Regions from separate parts of the Brevibacillus sp. DP1.3A genome, predicted to be linked through region 2. Evidence: riboswitches for the same ligand, from Rfam matches in the RefSeq annotation. Region 2 holds a riboswitch; each other region holds the start of a gene.
What was found. A riboswitch is a leader RNA that binds a small molecule or an ion and turns the genes downstream of it on or off. The one in region 2 is predicted to bind S-adenosylmethionine.
Positions count from the first base shown of each region.

Region 1: it holds a riboswitch for S-adenosylmethionine, as region 2 does, so the genes downstream of both, metH (methionine synthase) here and HP399_RS05950 (2,3-diketo-5-methylthiopentyl-1-phosphate enolase) in region 2, are expected to answer to the same signal.
Region 3: it holds a riboswitch for S-adenosylmethionine, as region 2 does, so the genes downstream of both, metK (methionine adenosyltransferase) here and HP399_RS05950 (2,3-diketo-5-methylthiopentyl-1-phosphate enolase) in region 2, are expected to answer to the same signal.
Region 4: it holds a riboswitch for S-adenosylmethionine, as region 2 does, so the genes downstream of both, HP399_RS28770 (homocysteine synthase) here and HP399_RS05950 (2,3-diketo-5-methylthiopentyl-1-phosphate enolase) in region 2, are expected to answer to the same signal.

Region 1 covers NZ_CP085876.1:4,305,228-4,309,619, forward strand. The annotation lists gene metH (methionine synthase) at 1-1,780, opposite strand, end outside; SAM riboswitch class I at 1,902-2,003, opposite strand; gene HP399_RS19685 (YjcZ family sporulation protein) at 2,217-2,324, shown strand; gene HP399_RS19690 (YcdB/YcdC domain-containing protein) at 2,392-4,392, opposite strand, start outside.
Region 2 covers NZ_CP085876.1:1,310,003-1,314,394, forward strand. The annotation lists gene HP399_RS05940 (methylthioribulose 1-phosphate dehydratase) at 1-524, opposite strand, end outside; gene HP399_RS05945 (2-hydroxy-3-keto-5-methylthiopentenyl-1-phosphate phosphatase) at 528-1,196, opposite strand; gene HP399_RS05950 (2,3-diketo-5-methylthiopentyl-1-phosphate enolase) at 1,193-2,407, opposite strand; SAM riboswitch class I at 2,496-2,672, opposite strand; gene HP399_RS05955 (sigma-70 family RNA polymerase sigma factor) at 2,803-3,321, shown strand; gene HP399_RS05960 (anti-sigma factor) at 3,321-4,392, shown strand, end outside.
Region 3 covers NZ_CP085876.1:660,543-664,934, reverse strand. The annotation lists gene HP399_RS03345 (polysaccharide deacetylase family protein) at 1-920, opposite strand, end outside; gene metK (methionine adenosyltransferase) at 1,072-2,277, opposite strand; SAM riboswitch class I at 2,411-2,512, opposite strand; gene HP399_RS03335 (S8 family peptidase) at 2,574-4,392, opposite strand, start outside.
Region 4 covers NZ_CP085876.1:6,213,358-6,217,749, reverse strand. The annotation lists gene HP399_RS28775 (ArsR/SmtB family transcription factor) at 1-283, opposite strand, end outside; gene HP399_RS28770 (homocysteine synthase) at 441-1,745, opposite strand; SAM riboswitch class I at 1,836-1,942, opposite strand; gene HP399_RS28765 (rhodanese-like domain-containing protein) at 2,254-2,565, shown strand; gene HP399_RS28760 (SCO family protein) at 2,646-3,272, shown strand; gene HP399_RS28755 (YqzG/YhdC family protein) at 3,269-3,643, opposite strand; gene HP399_RS28750 (hypothetical protein) at 3,711-3,998, shown strand; gene HP399_RS28745 (hypothetical protein) at 4,036-4,392, shown strand, end outside.

The sequences.
Region 1 (4,392 bases), 3.0 Mb from region 2:
ATAGAAGGGCTTCTGCCAGCTTTTTCTCGTCTTCTGGAATCGAAGCGTAGCGCTCCAGCTTTTCCGTGTTGACGATGGCGTAATCAAGCCCTGCGAGAGTGGTGTGGTACAAGAAGACCGCATTCAGCACTTCCCGACCTGCAGCAGGCAAGCCGAAGGAAACGTTACTGACACCCAGGATCGTCTTGCAAGCAGGCATTGCTTGTTTGATTAAACGAATTCCTTCTACGGTTTCCAATGCAGAGCCGATGTATTGTTCATCCCCCGTCCCTACTGGAAAGACGAGTGGATCGAAAATAATATCCTGTGGCTTTATTCCATACTGGTTGACAAGAATGTCGTACGAGCGTTGCGCGACCTCCAGCTTCTTTTCGCGAGTGATAGCCATACCCGCTTCCTCAATCGTTCCAACGACAACGGAGGCACCGAACTTGTGAATAAGCGGAACGACTTCCTCAAATCGCTCCAACCCGTCTTCCAGGTTGATCGAGTTGAGAATGGCCTTCCCTTGCGAGTAACGAAGTCCCAGCCCCATGACCTTGGCATCTGTCGAGTCGATCATGAGGGGCGCTTTTACTTTTTTCACGATGAACTGTAGGAATTTTTCCATATCTTCGTATTCATCACGGTCGGGATCAGCCAAGCATATATCGATGACATGTGCGCCGCGCTTTACTTGGGCCCGGGCAATATCAGATGCTTCTTCATAGTGACCAGCTGCAATCATTTCACGGAATTTTTTGGAACCGATGACATTGGTCCTCTCCCCTACTAGCAGGGGACGATTGTCATCTTCGACGTAAACGACCTCGATCCCGGAGACCGCGCTCAGCGGTTCTACAGCTGCACTGCGAGGCTTGCAGTCTTTCAATGCTTCTGCCATCGCTTGAATATGGTCAGGCGTTGTTCCGCAGCAACCGCCAGCGACGTTTATCCAGCCTTGTTCAGCGAATGCCAGCATTTTCGAGGCAAGTCCTTGTGGCGTTTCATGGTAATGACCGTTCTCATCTGGCAAGCCTGCGTTCGGATAACAACTGACCGCACATTGGGCAATTCCCGACAATGTCCGCAGATGATCACGCATGAACTCTGGTCCTGTCGCACAGTTCAGACCAATAGAGACTGGCTTTATATGTTCCAAGGAGATGTAAAACGCCTCGATGTTTTGGCCAGCAAGCGTCGTGCCCATCGGCTCAATCGTACCTGACAGCATCACTGGGATCTCCTGTCCAAGCTCTTCAAAAGCTTTGCGAATCCCAATTCCACCGGCCTTAACGTTCAACGTATCTTGCGAGGTTTCCAAAAGAAGAACATCGGAGCCACCGAGAATCAGACCTTTTGCCTGACGATAATACGCCTCGACCAGTTCTTCAAAAGTGACACCGCCTGTCAACGAAAGGGTTTTGGTCGTAGGTCCCATTGCACCAGCTACAAAACGCGGCCACTCCTCCGTGGAATAGGCATCCACCGCTTCTCTGGCCAAGCGTGCTGCCGCTATATTGATCTCAAGGTCTTTCTCTGGCACATCGTACTCGGCTAAAACGATGGAAGCAGCACCAAACGTATTTGTTTCGACGATGTCTGCTCCCGCCTCTAAATATTTCTCATGAATGGAACGGATCACATCTGGTCTGGTCAAGTTCAAGAGTTCATTACAGCCATCATAGGCTTCACCGCCGAAATCATCAGCAGTCAGGTTCGCCTGTTGAAGCATGGTGCCCATTGCACCATCCAGAATCAGAATTTTCCGGGAAAGCTGTTCGCGAAAAGTTGGTTTCATTGACGTGCCCCTTTTCTCCCTTGCATCGGCTTATTCTCTGTAATTAGGTAAATAAAATCAAAAAATCCTCTTCTTTGAAAGAAGAGGATTTGTCAGCAGATACGAAAACGCCTGAGACATCCTCTTATCTTTCAAAGCACGTAGCTTTGCTGGAATTGGCACCGGATTTTTACCGGTTGCCGAGGCTTCATCAGGCCAGTCCCTCTGCCTCTCTGGATAAGAGTCGTACACTTGTCATTTAGTTGTATTGTGAAATGTCTTGAATGTTTGCAAGTATCTTAACACCCCCTTTGTCTCCCCGTCAATTGTGAATTGTCTATTTTTTACTGAGCCTCTTCTCTTACACGCCCATTTTTGCCTAAGCTGGGCATCCGCCCAGTCCAATATCGGCATTCGTGTATAGACTGGAGTATAACGGAAAGGAGGGGAAACAAAGATGAGTACATCTTTCTGCGGGAACGGATTCTTCGGTGACTGCTTCGCAATCGTGCTCGTGCTGTTTATCCTGTTGGTTATTATCGGGTGCTCGTGTGACGACTGTTAGATAAGTGTTTAAGAAAGGCTATCCCAAAAGCCATCAGGAATGGCTGCGGGATAGCCTTTTTTTCGTTTTAGTCGGCGATGATCTTGCCTGTCACGGCATCAAGGGCCATAAATTTGTTCGCAAGCTTTTCCTCACTCCACGGCACATACGCCAGCTTCGGTTGAGGTAATTTTTGCCCATCCACATCTTTCATCAAATAGACCAGCTTCAAAGGCATGACGCGTAAATACTCCTCAACAGCCTTATCTTTCGAGATGATCTTGTCGGATGCTGGAAGCTCCACCAACTCGTGCGTCTCTCTGTAGTTATCAAACTTTGTCACTTTGCCCGTAGACGGATCGACCGTTACCGAATAAGCCGCTTTTTGCTCGCGATCCTGTACAGGAATGCCATCCTTGCTCAGGAAAAATCTGAATTCCCATTCGCCCGATGACACAGGACTCGCTTCGCCTGGCTGTATAACTTGTGCCAATTGTACTTCTTTTACACCTGGATCGACGTATTTATGCAGAAAGGCGAATGCAGCCTCTTCCGCTTGCTGGCGTTTGACTGTCACTGCAGCATTGGAACGCGGTGTTCCCAGCCCGACGACACTGCCTGTTTCTGCGATAACTTCTACGCCGATATACTTGTCATTTTTATCATACCAGACGTATTTCTTGCGTCCATCGCGCTCACGTTCACTCTCTCTGTAGGTCAAGCCTTCTACCTGTACGCCGAACTCTGCTTGCAGCAGTGCTTTTGCCTCATCCTTGGAGCGAACCTTGACGTATTCTTTCGGAGATTCGATTGGATGTGCTTTCTTCGTATTCAACTGATCATAGGCAAGCCCGTTATCTCCCGTTCCATACACAATCTTGCCACTGGTCGCGTCGATATGCCACTCCGTACCATCTTCACGTCCTCGTTGCATGAAGGAAACAGCTGGCGTGTACTCCAGAATAGGCTGCCACTTCTCTCCTTGTTTTGATTCTGGCCGTATTCTCGGATTCTGCACGTATCGAAGCTTCATATGCTCACTCAGCTCTTTGATGGCTACCTCTTCTGACACAGCAGTCGATACATCTGGATATCGTGACGGCTCGAATGATACGGGCTCCTTCCTGAAATATTGGACATGGCCAGAGTCAGTTGTTACTATGCTTATTTCATCAGACAACACTGGCAGCCCGTTATAGTATCGCAAGTACAATCCTGGATTGTTGGCGTCCAACAACCGATAGTTCTCGCTATCAGCCCCGAGCAGTTTGTTCAGAAACTGTCGCTCTTGCTCCAAGGCTTTTGCTCCTTCTGCTTCTTTCCGGCTCGCTGCTTCCTTTTTATCCCTATACAGAAGCATATACGATTCCAGTGCTTGACCATTTCCATAGATCGCAAGAGAAACTTGATGCCCCTCCTTGTTCATTTTCCCCAAGATTACTAACATGCCATCGTGGTTCTTCTCTTTATCCAACAGAAGAAGGGAGGGGTTCAAATCGGGCACGGCATCTGTCAGCTTGGTGAAAAAGGCTTGTTCACTCTTGTTCAATCGCCCGAAAAATGTGACTTGCTCATGCTGGTCAATTCCAACTGACAATACGTCGAACGGAACTCGCTGGCCGTTTTCCATACGTTGATAATTCACGCTCATCCATGGGCCTTTTACCTTATACTCGTCCGTATAGATCTGAGTCTCGACGAGCTGATAGGTCTTACTTTCCTCCCCCAAAAAAGCTTGAAGAAATGCGCTTGCTGCTTTCTCCGCAGTCTTGGCTGATGGCAATTTCTCTTCCTTCTGTTCTCCTCGATCACCATCAATTGTAAAGCTCTCAATTTGTCCTGTCTGTATATCATATGCAACCTTGGCACGAGCATTATCGCCTTCCAATAACGTTAGATTACTGAATCCATAGCTTGTACGATCCACTCTTATTGTCATCTTACTCAAGGCTGGGATCGCCTTTTTCAATGGTAAAATTGCCTCCTCCGGCGACACCTTTACACTGTTCGGATTTGCCTCTTTATTGTTTGTTTTCGTAGCAGTTGTAGCAATCGCATTCGTTACATTTTTGCCATTTGGCAACTGTGG
Region 2 (4,392 bases):
TGGTTACGGATGAGTACACCGGGAACTTCTGGTGTGATCACTTTTTCAATTTCGGTAGCCAAGGTCGGAATATCGGCAAAGTTCTCAACAATCGGAACAGTAATGCGCGCGTTTTCTTCCCAGATTCCGAGTCCCTTGATCAGCTCTTGTCCTTGAATGGAGAAAGCGCGTTGTCCAAAGTACAGCTCGGAAATGAGGTTGTTCCATACGGTATGGACGTGGAAGCAAGCACCCGCCTTCGGGAACGTTTTGTAGACGACGGCGTGGATGAGTGTTTCCGCGGAAGGCTTGAGCGTAGTTTCATCCACCGGACGCGAGTCTTGATCCACGACCAGATAATCTTCGGGGGACAGCTTGGTTTTGTCTTTGCCGCTTGCCGTTACGGCAAATTGCAAGGGATCGTTTTGTATCTTAATCGAGAGATTGCCACTAGTGCCGGGAAACCAGTCCCGGCGGGCAAATGTCAGCTTGGCGTCATCCAGACGGCGAAAGGCATCCAGACGTTGTTCGAGTGTTGCAGTCATGAATTAGACGACCTCCTGTTGGACGTGCTGTAAAATGCGAATCACATCGTGGAACGTAGCAAACTTGCTATGCGGCAATTGCAGCTCTTCCGCCTTGTCAGCGAGGAAGTGACGGGCAATCACATAGTCAGCGATTTTGGCTCCAGCCAAATCAGTGATGGAGTCGCCGATGACGATACGGAAATGGTTCTCTGGATCGTAACGACGGATAATCGTCGTCTTGCACATGCCGCAGCCGTTCGTGCACTGTTCATCGCAAGCGTTTGGCCACGTAATGGTGATCCGCTCTCCGCTGAAATCACTGCCATTGCAGTAAATCGGCACATCGGTGAGATCGAAAGGTGCCAGGATAGGCTCCAGGAAAAAGTCGATGCCGCCACTCGTGATCAACAGCTCGATGCCTTCTTCGCGGCAATAGCTCACGAATTCAGCAAATCCCGGGCGAATCGTCGCTTCTTGGACAATAAAATCAATAATGTCCTGGCGGAAGGAGGAGGGCAAGAGTTGAAACAGCTTGCCAACCCCTTCTTGAACGCTTATTTTTTGCGAAAGGATTTGCTCCGTCAAGGCTTCCCACTCAGGGGGAGCAAACTTGCGGACAATTGCTACAATGTTGTCTTTTTCGGTAATCGTTCCGTCGAAATCGCAGAACAGGACGAGCTTCTTGCTCATCGTGCGCCACCCCACTTTTCCAAGGCGATCGCCAGCTCTTGTGATTCCGCGGCAGCTTCTTCCAATGTTCGGCCTGCGGTGACTGCATGAATTGCGGCAACGAATGCTTTCGCTCCTGCGGTTGCTCCACCGGGATGACCGTGGATTCCGCCTCCTGCATTGACGATTTGATCTAAACCAAAGTCTTGATACAGCTGTGGAACCAACCCTGGGTGAATGCCGGCAGACGGAACCGGGAAGGAACGGCGTACACCATTCAGTGGGTCAGTCAAATGCTTGGCGAGCTGCAACGCTTCTGTTTTGTCCAAGGCGACATTGCCATATGGAGATGGGAAGAGCACCAAATCTGCCCCAGCTACACGCATCAACGTTCCGAGCAGAAGCGGGGTGGCGATACCGTAGTCAGGTGATGGATAGTAAGCGCCTGCCAATGCTGGATGCGCCATGATCGGTACGTGTACATCAGGATCGGCTGCCAAACGGTGCAGGGCATCGAATCCAAAGGCCAGTACATTGAACAAGAGGCAGTCAGCACCTGCATCTACCGCACGTTTCGCTTTTTCGTTCAGCTCATGCACAGGTCCAGTCAGGTTGGCTGCATAGAGGACGGGCTTGCCTGTTTCGGCTTCTGTCTCCTGAGCGATCTGCTTGAACGCTTTGATCCGTTCGATAAAAGGAGCGCGCTCATCTGCAAAGAAGATTTCGTCATCTTTCACCAGATCGACTCCGCCCAAGGCTTGTGCCCGGAATTGCGTTTTTAGGTCGTCAAAAGGAAGGCCTAGGCACGATTTGAAAATGCTCATCAAGAGCGGACGGTTATGTGCCCCTAAACGTTCGCGAAGACCATCGATGCCGAACTTCGGTCCAGGAAAAGCCTGAAGGAATGAGTCAGGGAAAACGATGTCGATGAGCTTGATTTTGCCATCCATCGACAGTTTGCCGAATATTCCGGTCAACAAGGATGGAATGTCTGCTGTAAAATTGCGGGTCGGATAGCTGACGGTAATCAAACCGCGTGTTTCTCCGTTTTCCAGTGTTTCAAGTGGTGTCGCGCTCACGGCTTCACCGAGATACGGCGCTAGCTCAGCTTGCTTGGCAAGCGGCAGGTCCGTCCAGGAACCGACTGTCATACCGACAGCAATGGCTTGCGCTTTCTTATTCAAGTCTTTTGCTTGTGTGAGATAGGTGACGAGGATACGTTGTTCACTCATGGTACGTCTCATCCTCCTTGAATGATTAAAAAAAGCCTCCCCATTGAGTGGGGAGGAGCGGTTGTCGACTATGAAAGCGTCTCGTCTCCTCTCATCTCTCGGGTCAGTAGCCGAGACAAGCCAAAAAGGCTCTATCTCGACTCTTATCCGTTGGAATTAGCACCGTTTCGCTATCCAAGGTACGCATTTTCAACGTACGATTCATGGTATAGCGCCGGTTGCCGGGCATCATAGGGCCAGTCCCTCAGCCAGCTCGCGATAAGAGTTATTCGTTTCCCCCATGATATGACGTTCATTCTCAGGAGTCAATCTTTGTTTTTGTAGAGAATGTGCAGCAGGTTATCAGAAAAATGAGATGAAGGTGAAACTTTTTGACAATTCCTTCGTGGTAAGGGATGAAGGGGTGTGAACGGCTTGGGAAAGTAGGTCTGGAGGATGTGTACCAGCTGCATGTAAACGATATTTACCGCTATCTTTTCCGGCTGACACGAGATGAAAGGCTGGCAGAGGATCTGACACAGGAAACCTTTTGTCGCGCCTTCTCTTCCTTGGACGACTACCGTGGGGAAAAAGTACGGCCTTGGCTATTCAAGGTGGCCTATCACGCTTTCGTGGACGGCTATCGCAAGAAGACGAAACAACGGTTTGCGTATGTGGAAGCCCTGCCAGAGCGACGTGATCATTCGGCGGTTGATCCGGCAGAGCATGTCGTGAACAAGGAGCTGTGGGAAGTGGCCCATGACTATTTGGAGCAACTTCCGGAAAAGCAGAGACAGGTCATTTTGTTGTCTGCCATGCAGTTTTCCTACGCGGAAATGGCAGAGGTACTCGGGATCGAGCTGGCAGACGTCAAGCGTTCCTTGTTTCGTGGACGACAAAAGATGCGGCAGTTGTGGAGGGAGGAAAGCCTGTGATGAACAAGGATGAGAATAATCGCGAACAAAGGCTGGTTGCTTATTTGCGTGGGGAAATGGCGGAAGAAGATTCAAAACAATTCGAGGAGGAAATAGCCGCTGACGAGGAATACGCACAGCGGTTGGAGAGGCTTTTGCTGGGGGAAGAAACGGGAGCGGGCAACGTGAAGACAAAACAGCCTGAAACGCTGTCGGCTGAAAAACAGCGCGCCATTGTTCGCCGGGGGAAATGGAAAAATCGGTTGAGCAACGCTGGATTCACCATAGTGCTTCCCTTTTTTGCCGGAGTTGTGTTGCTGATTCTGAATGGCTGGGTTGGGTCACTGATGCATGAAGATCTGTTCCGCGTTGCGAAGTCGATGGTTAATTTTACTCAACCAGGTGTTAGTGTAGGCGGGAGTGGCTCGCAGGTGGGATTGTTTTACGGCAATATCAGCATGGAGCTGCGTGAAAGAGTTGGAGCGGAAGAAAAGAACGCTGGCCGCTTTGAAAGCACAAATGTGCTGTGGAAAGTAAACGCTGGGCCGAAATGGCCGGATGGGGTTAGGGAACAGAAGCTGTATTTCCGTTATCCGACAGACGGGGAAATGGTGGATACGGAATCGCGCACTTCACCTGCCTGGACGACGATGGAGAAGCTACCAGAGGGAACGGTTTCTCAGCTTGCGATTTCCTTTGATCGCTTTCTGACGTACGAGGAGTACTATGAATTGGTTTCGAGCCATGTTTCCTCTTCGGGACAAGATACAGTTTGGTTTGCCGTAGACACAGGGATCGAGACCAAAGAGAGTCAAGAGGGACAATTGATGTTAGGACCGGGAAAAGTATGGGGTTTTGCAGAAAGGGAGCTGAATTATGGTGGCCCTATTCTTGTAAACGGGGAAGGGGATAGGCGGATGGCGACTTATCTGAACGAAATGAAGTATTTGTCCGAGCAAGAAGGTTTGACTCGCGATATCGGCAGATCCTTGTTATTTCGTAGCGACCCGCAAATTACAGAACGATACAACTACATGCAACAAAACGGAGTGCGAATCTATGGCGCTGTCCTGACCGGACCTACGAAAGAAC
Region 3 (4,392 bases), 650 kb from region 2:
ATGGCAAACGGATCTGTTCCTTGTTTTACGAATCCACGATTGGATGTAAACACATAGCGGTAGCCAGCTTGACGAGCTGTCTCCAGTACGATTGGACTTGTGTAGCCAAATGGCAACGAGATAGCCTCAACCTTTTTCTTCATCCATTCGCTTAAACTGACGCGAGATATACTGAAATCTACATAGAGGCGGTCCCTGTACTCTTTCTCTTCCTCTAAACGCTGCAAGTCTTTCAGATAGACCGGAGCTGTTTCTGGGCCAAGATCGCCCCACTCATTTCGTTCTTCCTCTTCATGCAGACTGTACGTGTGGGACCCAATCGTAACCAGTCCCGAATGAGTCATTTCGTTAACCTGTTGACGCGTAAGTGGTGGCGTCATATTCTCCCGTTTTCGATCAGCTACATCTCTTAAGCGCCCCGCAATCGCGAAGTTCACTGAAGGGTAGCCGTATGTACGTAAGATCGGAAATGCTTCTTTGTAATAGCTCTCATACCCATCGTCGAACGTAATCAAAACAGCATTCTCAGTCGGTAAGGTACCCGTCTCCATAAATCGCAGGAACTCATCCAACGATATCGGATTCAGGTCATTATCATGCAAAAATTTCATGTGTCGGGCAAATTGATCAGGAGCTATGACATACCGCTGATTCGATTGATCCGTGACATGATGGTACGTCAAAACCACAACCTGATTGTTATACCACTTTTTCGTTTGAACCGCTGCTTCTTCAATTGGTGTGACGTTTGGCTCAGCATTTTTTGTCTCACTTATGCTTATAGACGTATCCACTTGGGGAAAAGGTTGCACTTCTTGTTTATTCTTTTTTTCCAGAAAAGATTCGCCTAACAACCCAATAGCCACTGCAAAAAACAAAAAAGTAAGAAACACGATCAGGAAGAGCCTTCTGTTCGGCAAAAAAACCCCTCCTCTACTTCCTCACTAGGAGATTCGACACAGTCCTACAAATTCCTGTGCAACAATTGACCCAATAATTGGATGACTCTGCTCCTAAAAAGAAAAAGAGCCCAGTAGCAATACCAGGCTCTTTTTATGTCATTCAGCAATATTACAGTTGAGCAGCCTCTTGCTTCAGAACTTCTGCTTTGTCTGTTTGCTCCCAAGGAACATTCAGGTCATTGCGTCCAAAGTGGCCATATGCAGCTGTTTGTTTGTAGATAGGACGACGCAGGTCGAGCTGCTTGATGATACCAGCAGGACGCAGGTCGAAGTGTTTGCGAACCAATTTCACCAGAGCTTCTTCGGAAATGGTACCTGTACCGAAAGTATCTACTGCGATGGAAACTGGTTGTGCTACACCAATTGCGTAAGCAACTTGTACTTCGCATTTGTCTGCGAGACCAGCAGCCACGATGTTTTTCGCTACATAACGAGCTGCGTAAGCACCGGAACGGTCAACTTTAGTCGGATCTTTACCGGAGAACGCACCGCCGCCATGACGAGCATAACCGCCGTAAGTATCTACGATGATTTTGCGACCAGTCAAGCCAGCATCCCCTTGTGGTCCGCCAATTACGAAACGGCCAGTTGGGTTGATGAAGTATTTGGTATCAGCGTCCAACAGTTCAGCTGGAACAACTGGTTTGATTACTTGCTCAACCAGATCTTGCTTGATTTGCTCCAGAGTTGTTTCAGGAGCATGTTGGGTAGAAATAACGATTGTATCGATACGAACTGGTTTGTCGCCATCGTACTCAACGGTTACTTGTGTTTTTCCGTCAGGACGGAGGTAAGCAAGTGTTCCGTTTTTACGTACTTCAGTCAGACGACGAGCCAATTGGTGGGACATGCTGATCGGAAGTGGCATCAGCTCAGGTGTTTCATTGCAAGCAAAACCAAACATCAAACCTTGGTCACCAGCACCAATTGCTTCGATCTCAGCGTCAGTCATTTTGCCTTCGCGTGCTTCCAATGCTTGGTCTACACCAAGTGCAATGTCAGCGGACTGCTCGCCAATTGCAGTAATAACACCGCAAGTGTCAGCGTCAAAACCGAATTTCGCACGGTCATAACCGATTTCACGAATGGTTTCACGAACGAGCTTTTGGATATCCACATAAGTGTTTGTAGTGATTTCACCTGCTACGAGAACCAAACCAGTAGTTACGGAAGTTTCGCAAGCTACGCGAGCGTTTGGATCTTTGGACAGGATCGCATCCAAGATGGAGTCGGAAATTTGGTCACAAATTTTATCCGGATGTCCTTCAGTTACAGATTCGGATGTAAACAGACGACGACCTTTTTGCAAAGCCATGAGAAAATACCTCCTTTGACCTCATACAAATAGTGTGGTAGCCGAGTCAGGATTTTATCTACGTAAACGCAAATAAAAAACCTTTTCCGTTTTTTAGGAGGAAAAGGTTTGAGCGTTTTTTGCTTCCTTCATCCTCTTATCGGCCAGAACAGATGTCCGTTCTGCTGGTTAGCACCGCTCTAGATCGGTTGCCGGGCTTCATAGGGCCAGTCCCTCCGCCTGCTCTGGATAAGAGTATCCATTACGGATAATAGAATAATTGTTTTTTTCAGAGATGTCAATAGGAAAATTTTTACTTATAGTTGATAGGCTTTGGAAAGTACCACCACTACCTCGGCGCGAGTTGCCCTTCCATTCGGTTTAAAGGAAGAACCGTACCCATTGACCCAATTTCTAGATGTTAAAGCCTCAATAGCAGGAGAAGCCCAGTGACTCGTTGGCACATCCTGATAATTCGATGTACCACGGTTATACATCAAAACATCACGTGCCCGCGCGATCATTACCGCCATCTCTGCACGTGATATCGGCTGATCCGGCTTCATTTCATTCTTCGGGTACCCTTTCAAAATCCCTAATTGATAGGCTACACCTAGGTTGTGATACGCCCAGTGCCGCTTTGGCATATCCCGGAAGGTCGTTTTTCCTGTGTAGGTAGTCGCTACCTTGGAACCGGTCGCACGCATTGATTTAAGCAGCATCGTCGCAAACTCTGCACGGGTCACTGCCTGATTCGGCTTGAACGACGCATCATTAAACCCATTTACAATATCGCGAGAGCTAAGTCTGACGATCTCTGAGCGCGCCCAGTGGTCCGAAATATCGCGATAGCCCGCTATCAATTTCTGCTGCGTCACCGTGAGTCGGTACGATTCATATTTGAACGCAGTACCGCTATTAAGGCGTACATAATATTTTCCTGGTTGCAAACGCAAACCGATAACATCGTTTCCTCGGTTAGACAGCTCCGCTACCTCATTCGTCGAAGCGATCGCATAGTTCATGTTTCGATCGCTATAGAGCGCGAAACGAAAGCCACTATCGACAGGAATGTACGGCGCTCGGAACGAAACATACGATTCACTATTCACAGTAAATTGGAACCAGTCGGAATCAGTAGCTGTCGGTATTGTGCCTGACATCACTGTCCCACCACTTAACGGAGACGCTTTTTGATAGGTGTCATTCGGCTCATTAAAATCTTTTTTTACTGGCGTGTATCCCAGATCCAGCTGATATTCGCCATTCACCACATTGCGATTGTACTCACTCACACGGATGTAATACTTGCCTGGTGACACTTCTTTTTGGAGCCGCTCAGTCGGATTGTCTATCGTTCCATTATCGTAGTTAGGATCCCAGACAACCGTCTTTTTCCCAGGCTCTTGTTTACCGATACCCAGCACTAGATCGACACGCTTATTATCAGGACTAACAGTGACATCCATATGCCCGTATTCACGAACGTAGTAGGAGAACCAATCCTGATCCCCTTCATCGTGAAAATTACCTGTTACACTGATTTGGTTGCCTACAAGCGGCCTTGCCGTCTCTTGCGTATCATTCGGTTCGTTACGGTCCGGATTGATGGTAAACTTACTCGTCAACACGTAGGTAAAAGCGTTGTTGACCCCTCCGTTACGCATTAACCGGATATTCATTCTTCCCGCCTTGACCGGGACAGTTATCGTATCCCCATTTCCGAAGTACTGCGTGATCGGCGGACGATTCTCTGGGTAAAAGGTAGCTGCCATCGCTGAAGAAACACCGGAAGTCACTGACGCTGAGAAGCTGACCTTCCCATCATAAGGGATGTCCATCTTCAGCCAGTCTATCGTGTCTTTTGGCCCCAAATTTCCACGTATTTGCGATTCAATCGGAAACGCTTTGGCTGAGTACGTCTGATTATTCGGCTCTAAAAAGTCATAGGATAAGGCCGTTCGAACTGCCTTGTCGACATTTAACAATCCGTAGCCCGTTTTCCGGTCCCATCCCTTTTCCCCTAAGTCCGTAGCTGTTTGATAAAGCAATTGTCTCACATCAAATGGACTTAGTTTGGGATGACGAGCTAGTATGAGCGCCGCTGCGCCCGCGACTTGTGGTGCCGCTGCTGAA
Region 4 (4,392 bases), 1.7 Mb from region 2:
TGACATAGGAGAGAAATGAATCCACATCTGTGAAAGGGCAAAGATCGAGCAGTTGCAAAAGCGTCTTCCACGTGTTGTGCTCCTTCGCATAGTCGACTTCTTGCCGTACAGAGGGTGACAGCTCGTCCAACAGTTGACGCCAGTAGGCAGGAGGGTGTTCCATCGTGTGATGCAATTGATCGTAGGTAGCGGCAGCGATTCCCAAGGCTGCTTCGAATAAAGGAGAATACGAGATCTCCACGCGATATGTTGTCCGTTCACTTCCGATATTTAAAACTTTCACGTCTATCCACTCTCCCAAAATTTTCTTGAATGATAATATTATAAAAATACCGAATGAAAAGTTCAATTATTTTCGAACGAAAATAAAAAAGTAAAAGAAGAATCACAAACCTCTATCCAAAGAGATCACGTGATTCTTCTTTTCTTGTAAAGGTATGTTAACCTACCGTAGATAATTGCAACGCACGCTGCAAGGCTTGCTCCAGATCAGAGATGATATCGTCGATCGATTCTGTGCCGACGGAGAGGCGAATGAGTCCCGGAGTCACTCCGGCTGCTGCCTGCTCTTCTTCTGTCATTTGCTGATGTGTTGTGCTAGCTGGATGAATGATGAGTGACTTGGAGTCCCCGACATTTGCGAGATGGGAGAACAGCTTCACTGATTCGATCAATGTTTTTCCTGCCTCAATGCCACCGCGAATTCCAAAGGTCAGGATCGCGCCAGCACCTTTTGGCAAATATTTTTGTGCCAATTCATGCTGGGAGTCTGACTCCAGCCCTGGATAGCTCACCCACTCTACGGCAGAGTGATTGGTGAGGAATTGAGCTACTGCCAAGGCGTTCTGGCTATGCCGCTCGATGCGCAGATGCAGTGTTTCTAATCCTTGCAGGAACAAGAAGGAGTTGATTGGGGCGACAGCCGCTCCGATATCGCGTTGGAGCTGGACGCGCGCCTTGATAATATAGGCGAGTGGACCGACTGCCTCTGTATAGACGACGCCATGGTAGCTTGGGTCTGGTGTAGTCAGACCTGGGAATTTTCCGTTGTTCCAGTCAAATTTTCCTGAGTCTACGATAATACCGCCAATTGCTGTTCCGTGGCCGCCGATGAATTTGGTGGTAGAGTGCACGATAATATCGGCCCCGTGTTCAAAAGGACGGCACAAAATCGGAGTCGCGAAGGTGTTGTCCACGATCAAAGGCACGCCATTTTCGTGAGCAATATTGGCGATCGCCTCGATATCAGCGACATCAATGCGCGGGTTGCCGATCGTCTCGCAAAACACGGCTTTTGTCTTTTCATTGATATAGGCACGGAAATTTTCCGGATTGGATTGATCAGCAAAATGAACCTTGATCCCGAGGCGGGGAAGAGTGTGAGCGAACAGGTTGTAGGTACCGCCGTAGAGGCTGCTGGAAGCGACGATCTCGTCTCCTGCATGCGCAATATTTAAGATGGCGAATGTAATGGCAGCTTGCCCGGATGCGGTCGCGAGTGCGCCTACACCACCTTCGAGCAGGGCAACACGCTTCTCAAACACATCCTGTGTCGGATTCATGATGCGTGTATAGATATTCCCAAACTCTTTTAAGCCAAACAGGTTGGCAGCATGCTCCGTATCACGGAAAACGTAGGAGGTCGTCTGATAGATCGGAACAGCACGTGAGCCTGTTACAGGGTCAACCTCCTGTCCACCGTGTACCGCAAGTGTTTCTGGCTTCCATTGTTGTTGATCGGACATGTCCATCTCTCCTTTTACTATGGGAAATCGGCTAATAAAAAACGGAGCATTCTCCTGAGAAGAAGAAGGCTCCGATCATGCACGGGCTTGTGTTCATCTCTCAGAATCACTGGATTCTGCAGGAATTGGCACCATGCAGCTAGTCTGCTGGTTGCCGGGTTTCGTAGGGCCTGTCCCTCCACCGCTCTTGATGAGAAAAGTTGTTGTCGTAATTGTATGAAAATATCCCCTTGCTGTCAACGCATAATAGTAAGTTATCAGGGAGGTTTTTATGTATATATAGATGAAAGTTGTTCACTCATGCCATTAATTTGTAACGCTTTTGCCTCAAGCTGTTCACATCCCGTGTGGCTACTGTCGCAGCCAAATAGGAGATAATGGTAGAAAATAGGGAGCATGGATGCAGCGTGAAGCCAAGTGCTCTTCGCGTTAGAAAAGTAAAAAAGCGTGTGATATCATGGAGGTGGTTACAACTGATCTGATCGTACATATAGGAGGATAAATAGCGATGAGCCATGGAGTAAAGGAAATGACACCACAAGAGCTGTTGGAAAAGCTGGATGCCAAAGAGGAACTGCAAGTCATTGATGTACGTGAAGTAGATGAGTGGAATGCAGGTCACATTAAAGAGGCTAAGTTGATCCCACTCGGCTTTTTGCCGCACCGTATCGATGAGCTGGATAAGAACATTCCGATTGTGATGGTTTGCCGCAGTGGTGCCAGAAGCAATACAGCTACAGAGTATTTGAGTGCTCAAGGGTATGACGTGGCGAATATGGTTGGCGGCATGCTCGCATGGCCAGGTGAAGTGGAACAGTAAGAAGGTATAGAAACAGTGTGAATGCCTCCCGTGTGTAATCAGGAGGCATCTCGCATGGGACAAGCAGGGAGGAACAACCCGTGAGTGAAGGAACACAATTGCAGCAGGAATCTGCGATGAAAAAACATTGGTTTCCTGTGTTAGCTGGTATTATCCTTTTGGCTATCGTCGGTGTATTTGGTTATAAGTACATGACAGAAGAGAAGATCGAAGTGTTGAAGCCCATCGCGGATTTCACCTTAGACAACAGTGACGGAACAACCTATACATTTAATGAAAGTGCTGGCAAAGTACGACTGGTGGAGTTTATGTTTACCAAGTGCCCGGATATTTGTCCGGCTACTACGTACAACATGGCCAAGCTGCAAGATCAGTTGAAGGAAAAGGGACTGTTCGGAGACAAAGTAGAGTTTATCTCCATTTCCTTTGACCCTGATAACGATACGCCGGAAGTCTTGCAGGAGTACGCAGCCAAGTTCAAGGCAGATCAGAGCGGCTGGAAGTTCCTGCGCGGGGACGCTCAGGCTGTAGAGAAAGTGACGAAGGATTTTGGTCTGATGGTCATGAAGCAGCCAGATGGTTCTTATGCTCATACGGCTCGCATGTTCCTTGTGGATGGAGATGGAAACATGCGCCGCGCGTACGGGATGGCAGCTGACATGGACATGGAAGTCATGATGAAAGAGATGGAACAGCTCGCTGACTAGCGAGTCTCCTCATAGGAGATGTTTACGACATCTTCTGTCTGATTCACGAATTCAATATGAATGAGTAACGCCCACCTGCGATTGCCTTCTTGAAGCAAGAGCTTAAACGTCTCTTCCGACGTGGTGGGCGTTTTTTGTTTTCGTCCGACATGCAGGTAGTCCACAATTTGAGCGTTTGGATATCGCTTCATCGTCTCCTGCATCGCGAGCCTGCCCCATTTTGCATAGGGAGGCTGGGCATAGGTAGGGAACGGCTGAAAGAGGAACAGGAAAAGTACAGTGGAGAGAAGGGGCATCATGTTCCGATAACAATATAGGCGACGAGCGGCTTGCACTTGCTTATCCCTCTCCTTTTCGAAATGGTTTGCCATGTATTTTGAAGACTTTTCGGAATATCATTCGTAGAAAATAATGACAATGAAATGCGGGAGGTTTTCGATGCATTACTTGCTCATTCCCTTATTTGGCCTTCCTATTTTGGTGGGGGTTCTTGCAGTCATTTTTCAAAAGCCTCCTTTCTGGAAAAAATGGGGGCTCACGATTGCTTCTGCCGTATTGATTTACGGAGGCTGCTTCGCTGCGAATGTATATTGGCAAATGAAGTATGGCATTCCGGTGTTACCCACGGAGTCCGACTTGGAGGTATTTTGTTTTTTTGATCATGATGAGAAAACAGTTTTGGAAAATGAACCTCGTTTTTCTATGCACAGCTTTTGGTTTGTTTAGCTTTTTTGCTGCTGCTTTTTTAGGCATGGGGCCCTTTTTGAAAAAGGCGGAGTACGTCACCGTCGTACAAAAAGCAAAAGACCAGTGGAAAGCGGCGAAGATGGACAATGAGAAGCCGATTGATCTCGCCATCGTATACAGCAGACAAGACTGTACCAAAAATTGTGCTGGGTATCCGTATACAAGTCTGATCCTGGTACGGAATCAGTCGGATCAGCCGTTGGAGATCGACTTGAAACTGCGATTGCAAAACAAAAGTGGCGCCGTGTTAAAAGAAATCGAAGCCGTACCACTAAAGCTCTCTTCAGGAGAAATTACGGAGGTATGGACGGGCGATTCCTATGAAAAGCATGACTTTTGGGCGAGGGCAAGTGTCGTTACCGATGAACGAGTT